DNA from 3 places in the Peribacillus sp. NPDC101481 genome. Region 1 is predicted to be linked to each of the others. Evidence: riboswitches for the same ligand, from Rfam matches in the RefSeq annotation. Region 1 holds a riboswitch; each other region holds the start of a gene.
The links. A riboswitch is a leader RNA that binds a small molecule or an ion and turns the genes downstream of it on or off. The one in region 1 is predicted to bind thiamine pyrophosphate.
Positions count from the first base shown of each region.

Region 2: another riboswitch for thiamine pyrophosphate. It lies ahead of tenA (thiaminase II); the one in region 1 lies ahead of ACIROD_RS06845 (ABC transporter substrate-binding protein).
Region 3: another riboswitch for thiamine pyrophosphate. It lies ahead of thiC (phosphomethylpyrimidine synthase ThiC); the one in region 1 lies ahead of ACIROD_RS06845 (ABC transporter substrate-binding protein).

Region 1 covers NZ_JBIWNJ010000001.1:1,423,394-1,425,664, forward strand. Annotated here, with positions in the region: gene ACIROD_RS06840 (thiamine-binding protein) at 1-87, opposite strand, end outside; gene ACIROD_RS06845 (ABC transporter substrate-binding protein) at 99-1,094, opposite strand; TPP riboswitch at 1,228-1,337, opposite strand; gene ACIROD_RS06850 (protein-glutamine gamma-glutamyltransferase) at 1,651-2,271, shown strand, end outside.
Region 2 covers NZ_JBIWNJ010000002.1:729,117-731,387, reverse strand. Annotated here, with positions in the region: gene ACIROD_RS13560 (Spo0E family sporulation regulatory protein-aspartic acid phosphatase) at 59-253, opposite strand; gene ACIROD_RS13555 (Fur-regulated basic protein FbpA) at 507-695, opposite strand; SAM riboswitch class I at 871-975, opposite strand; TPP riboswitch at 1,133-1,238, shown strand; gene tenA (thiaminase II) at 1,328-2,017, shown strand; gene thiW (energy coupling factor transporter S component ThiW) at 2,033-2,271, shown strand, end outside.
Region 3 covers NZ_JBIWNJ010000001.1:2,004,131-2,006,401, forward strand. Annotated here, with positions in the region: gene thiC (phosphomethylpyrimidine synthase ThiC) at 1-1,235, opposite strand, end outside; TPP riboswitch at 1,371-1,485, opposite strand; gene ACIROD_RS09685 (HAD family hydrolase) at 1,601-2,271, opposite strand, start outside.

The sequences.
Region 1 (2,271 bases):
TTCAATGATCTTGATTGCTTCATCGACCATAGGGATGACATTTTCCCCTTTAGGAATAATTTGTATACTAATTAATGAATTGGCCATCGTATTTCCTCCTATTTTGGTAAAAATTCATTGGTAAATGCCTTTTCAGGATCGAAATCACCTTCAAGAAGCTTGTTTTCAGTCATCCAATCACTGTAATTCTTCCAGATTTCCAGTTTTTGTTCACCCCAACGCGGAGCATCATCCTGATACTTGGCTGCAAGCCACTCCTGGCTTTTCTTAACTAGTTTTGCATCAAGATCCGGCGCAGACTTAATTAACATGTCTGCTGCATCAGCAGGATTCTTAATCGCAAACTGGTACCCTTTTGATGCTGCATGAACGAATGCTTTAACAGTTTCGGGATCTTCTTTTATCATCTTTTCATTTGTAGTCAAAACAGGCGTATAGTAATCAAGCTTATCAGAGTATTCGGTTAAGTAAACCATATTAAGCTTTTCATTTCGCAACTCAGCCTCAATGCCTGTCCATCCATAATAAATCCAGGCAAAATCTATATCCCTTTTAACCGAAGTGAAAAAATCCATGTCTCCTGTATTGACTATATCCACTTTATTTACATCCGCATTTTCTTTTTTCATGAGTGAATCAATAATGGCCTTTTCAACCGGAGAACCCCAGCCACCATACGTTTTCCCTTCAAAATCCTTGGGAGTTTTAATGTTCTTTGCCTCAGGGGAAGCGAATCCAGAGGTATTATGCTGGATGACTGCAGCAACCGAAACAATTGGCACGCCCTGCACGCGGGCCTGTGTTATGCCCTCCTGGTAGCTCACGCCAAATTCAGATTTTCCTGAAGCGACAAGCTTATCCGCTCCAGCTTCACCTGGCATGATAATTTCCACATCAAGACCTTGCTCTTTAAAGTAACCTTTTTCCTTGGCAACATACAATCCTGTATGGTTTGTATTCGGTGTCCAATCGAGCACGACCGATACCTTTTTTAATTCTTCATTTTTAGATGCTTCTTCTTTTTCATTAGTTCCGCCTGCACCACATCCAGCCAAAAGGAACAACGAAGTTAACAGTGGTAAGAATTTATTCAAGTTATTATCCTCCTACACATCATATAAGATCCATATGCCGGAACCATAATGGGGCTCCAGGGTCTATTCAAATACTGGATAAAAAGCAAAAAACGCCCGAAGATGAATTCGGACGTTAACATACAAAACAGAAAGTCAGTAATAATATGTTCCCTCCGCTGGCATCACCCAGATCAGGTTCAAAGAGTCAGCATCTAAAGGATGCAATCTCAGCCAGCAGTACTGGCCCCCCTACATTTCTCGCACATATGAACTTTTCTCTCTCATTATATCAATTCATAGGGAAAAGGGAATACTAATTTGCTTCTTATCACTAATTGGAAAGGTATTCCTTACTCTTAAGGATATCTAGCAAAACATCTTTTGGAACGAAAATCATTGAAATCAATGTAATTCTGCCTCTTTTCATTCCAATCATTCTTGACTGCAGCAGTGGCTGACAATTTCTAAATAGTCATTTCTTTGCAGGCATTCATATAATGAACATTATCTGTAGACATTTATGTTTACTGGTTTTATAAACCGTTAATTTAATAAGCAAAAGGTGGATATGATCATGATAAAGATTAATCACAGATGGTTAGATGTCAGTCACATCCAACCAGGAATAGCATCTGCTAAGTCGCTTGAAATTCTCCAATTGCTGGATGAAGATACTAACGTTTTTGAATACCGGAATTTTGGAGAGTTTAATTTCGATATACAGCTGCGGCGCCATGTCATTGAGGCAGCGATTTCATTGAATAAAAGTGAGGTAGAATTTTCAACACTTGAGGAATCGCAATCCAATAAACAATATTGGCACCTTTCAAAGGGTGGCACCTTCACCCTTCAGCCAGGGATACTCCCTCATGCTGCACTTCTGGACATTTTCATGAATGGAAGGCTTTATGCTTTCGAATGCGGGACGGCAATAGTCGTCACTTTTTTAAAGGCGATTTTGGATTTGATCGGCCCTAGGAATTTCGATTACCTTTTTTCAAACCTTTTTTTATATGACTGGCGCCCTCCGGAGAATATGGCTCTTAATATTCATCAAGGAAGGGATTATTTACCAGGCGATTGCGTTTACTTCATAAACCCTGATCACGACGAGTCAACTCCTGAATGGCAAGGTGAAAATGCCATATTATTAGGGAATAACCTCTTTTATGGCCACGGAATCGGGATTACCACT
Region 2 (2,271 bases), on a different contig from region 1:
TAGAGCTATTGCCTTGAGCAGTAGCTTTTTCAAATTAATACAGGTCGAATTGGCTAATTTAAAAATACCGATATGCGTTTTGGAGGGAAAAATATTCTGACTCACTTTTACTTGCTAACGCATTTAATAGCGTATCCAATTCTTGACTGGCCTGAACAGTAAGCAGACTTGTTAAGCCGTAACTTGCTGCCAATTTGATCATTTCCTGTCTCTTTTCTTCTACCCTTTCTATAGTTACTTTACGGCAAGGCATTATATGCCACCTCCCATTTATTCAATTTTTTTACACTTTCATCATAATTAAACTACTAGTTAAAATCAACTATTTTACAGAAATAAAATGTGTTATTTTATAGGTCAAATGTGACAAAACACCTACTTTATTCTTTAATTATGTATATTTTATGTCATTTTCTATTAAACGCAAAAAAGCATCCACTAGTGTATACTGTGAATGCTTACATCATATCCCTTATCCAAGAGCCCAAAATATAGTCCATCGCTTACTATGTCATCCATTCAGAAGGTGACTCGTTATTAGGTCTATTTATAACAATCTTATATTCATCTTCAAGCACTTTTAATGGGGCATCATAAAGGTGCCTTTCATCAGAGGTTTTGTATACTCCATTGGCCAATAGCTCTTCAATGAGCTTTGCCTTCCTCTGTTCAATCCTCTTAAATAATTCTGCCATGTAAATGGCTCCTTTCCTAGTCATCCTAGAGCCTGCTTCTAGTTAGCTAACTTTATCAACTTGTTTGATTTTCACCAAATTATATATACCTTTTCTATTATGTCACTAAACGTTATTTCCCAAAAATAAAAGCCCCTTCTAATTCAAGAAGAGGCTGACTGTGTCCGTACGGCTCTTCTTATCTTCCAAGCATATGCTTGTTGGATTTAGCACAGTTCCCAAAATGGGTCCGCTGCCGAGGTTTCTTTGGGCCAAGTCCCTCCACCTCTCTGGATAAGAATTCGATATATAAATGATGTAGAAATGATTCTACCCTAATAATTATCAAAAGTCAATTACCTGGTTCTCCCTTTTTTCCTGGACATTACATGCTCCCTCTTCAAATACGGGTTGCATTTTCTTGTCTTTCTGATATGATGTCAGTAATTACATACAATTCACACCACTAGGGGAGTCTTTTTTAAGACTGAGATGGAAATAGTTTCCGGACCCTTTGAACCTGAACCGGCTCATACCGGCGGAGGGAAGTGGATGATATCGTCCATTTACAGACTATATCCATCTACCCCGTTCCGTATTCAGGAACGGGGTTTTTCATTATCTATGGGAACCATTCTAAAGGAGGATGAACAATGGAGAATATTAAAACAGAAACATTCAGTGATAGACTTCATGCACGGGCAAAAGAGATTTGGAAAAGGAATCATTCACATCCCTTTGTCCAGGCAATTGGAAATGGTACGCTTCCTGAAAAGAAATTTGCCTATTACATGAAGCAGGACTATATCTATCTCATGGATTATTCCAAGCTCTTTGCTTTAGGTGTCATCAAAGCCCATAACATCGAAACCATGGCAAAGTTTGCGAGTATTTTAAATGAAACCCTTCAAGTGGAAATGGATATCCATCGGCAGTATGCTTCCGAATTCGGGATCAGTTCCAAGGAATTGGAAGAAACAGAACCTACTCCCACCACTCTAGCCTATACAGGTTACATGCTAAATGCAGCTCAGCATGGGACATTGGCAGACTTGATCGCCTGTCTCCTGCCCTGCGCTTGGGATTACTATGAAATCGGTTTGCTATTAAAAGAACAAAATGGAGCAGCATTGGAAAACAATCGCTACGCAGATTGGATAAGGTCCTATTCATCACCTGAATTCGGGGAAGCACACAAGTGGCTGATCGCATTGTTGGAAGAATTGACGGAAGGCATGCCAGAAAAAGAACTTCTTAGATTAGAAAAGCACTTTTTGGTTACTTCCCGATATGAATATTTATTCTGGGATATGGTTCAAAATGAGCAGGATTGGCCGCTGTAGGTCGCAGACATGATGATGAATCCTATCAAGAAACTGACGTTGACTGCCATGATAACGGCTATAACGACACTGACCAGTTCATTTATTTTCATCCCTGCAGGATTTGCAAAGGTCTTTCCTATTCAGCATCTGGCAAATGTCCTCACGGCCGTTCTATTGGGGCCTGCTTATGCTGTGACACAAGCTTTCCTAGTTTCCATCATTAGAAACATTTCTGGTACCGGTTCAATATTCGCCTTTCCCGGGAGCATGAT
Region 3 (2,271 bases), 580 kb from region 1:
TCCAGCTGCTTATCCATATTTTCTTTAATCAAATGCATCGGTACGTGACCGGGTCCCTCCACCATGACTTGAACATCGTGCTTCCAAGCAATCTTCGTCAGTTCCCCAAGTGTTTCCAATTCAGCAAATTGAGCCTCATCGTTTGCATCTGCAATGGAGCCAGGACGGAGGCCGTCACCTAATGAGAAAGAGACATCATACGCCTTCATGATTTCACAAATCTCTTCAAAGTGAGTATAGAGAAAACTTTCTTGGTGGTGGGCCAAGCACCATTGTGCCATGATGGAGCCCCCCCGGGAAACGATTCCCGTAACTCGCTTTGCTGTCATGGGAATGTATCGCAAAAGCACTCCGGCGTGTATCGTGAAGTAATCCACACCTTGCTCAGCCTGCTCGATTAATGTATCCCGGAAAACTTCCCAATTTAAATCTTCCGCGACTCCATTCACTTTTTCCAATGCTTGATATATCGGAACCGTCCCAACTGGCACAGGAGAATTCCTGATAATCCATTCCCGGGTCGTGTGAATATTCTTACCGGTGGAAAGATCCATTATGTTGTCTGCACCCCAACGTGTAGCCCAAGTCATTTTCTCCACTTCTGCTTCAATCGATGAACTAACAGCGGAATTTCCAATATTCGCATTTATTTTCACATGAAAATTACGTCCAATGATCATGGGCTCACTTTCAGGATGGTTAATATTTGCCGGAATGATCGCCCTCCCGCTAGCTACCTCATCTCTTACAAAATCAGGGGCTACATTTTCCCTGATCGAGATGAATTCCATCTCAGGAGTTATGATACCTTTTCGGGCATAATGGAGCTGGGTTACGTTTTGCCCTTTCGCTGCACGCAATGGTTTTCTTTTCAATCCCGGAAAAATTTCTGCTTTCGTTTGTGACTCTTTTTTATACCCGTTATCTTCGGGCTTTATTTCACGCCCTTCATACTCTTCAACATCTTCCCTTTCCAGAACCCAGCTGCGTCTAATCGGGGCAAGACCTTTATGAATATCAATGGGATATTCTGAATCCGTATAAAAGCCGCTTGTGTCATATACTCGTAAAGGCGGATTCTCCTCTTCGCCGAAAGAACCTGTAGTCGGACTTAGCTTAATTTCACGCATGGGCACCCTAATATCGGGTCTAGATCCCTCAACATACACTTTTTTACTCCCGGCAAAACTGGACATAATTGAAACGTTCATGTCATTTACTGAATTACTCATCATGATTTCATTTCTCCTTTTTAAGTTCATTTAAAAAGGACAAAATCCAATCCATTTCGCACGAAAAAGCCAGATCTCATATTTAAGACCTGGCTAACGTTAGTATGGCTACAGAAATGACCAATTGAAATGTCATTGTTTAGTAGATTCTAACTTCCCCACGCTGGTATGAACCAGATCAGGTCCTGAGGGTTAAGAAGCTTAAGCGCTTCTCTCTCAGCCCAACTTTTATTGGACACCCCTAGTCTGAATAATTTAATTGATTACAGGGTAACTATATCTCACCCTTTTCATTCTGTAAATAATTTGAAAGACCTAATATTTTCATTACAACTATCAAAATTTATTATTTGAAGAAGAGCCGTTAATTAATTTCCAAGGCTCTCAAGGATAGGGTAAAGCTCCTCTAAATGCTTGATTTCATAGGTTGGAATCACTTCATTCCGTTCCTTATCATGGCGATTTATCCAAACCGACTTTATGCCTACCCGTGATGCTCCAAGGATATCCGTCATTAAATTATCGCCGACCATCAATACTTCATCCTTATCAAGCTCCATGATCCCCAAAGCATGCTCAAAAATGGAGGCATCCGGTTTACCTCTTCCAAATGCGCCTGAAATCACGATTTGGTCGAAATAAGGAACCAGTTCAGGCGTAATTTCAAGTTTGGTATTTTGCAGCTCAGGAGATCCGTTCGTAAGCAATAGCAACTTATACTTCCCTTTTAATTCATCCAGAACACGGAATGTTTCTTCATAGATAAATGGCTTTTTGCGTCTCTCCGCAGGGAAACGTTCTGCCAGTTCAAGTCCAAATTCCGGGTCATCGATCCCTAATGCCAATAACCCTCTCGTCCACGCTTCTTTCCGATAAGCCGGTGCAATCCCGGCCATCTTCCTGAATTCATCATGATCATCCTGAAAATTTCCCCATAGCCCCTCAAATGGGTTGATTCCGATCATTTGGGTGAATGCATATGTATCGTAAGAAGAATAAAGCTCACGCGCTTCCTTTCGCACAGCTTCTTCAAAATCCT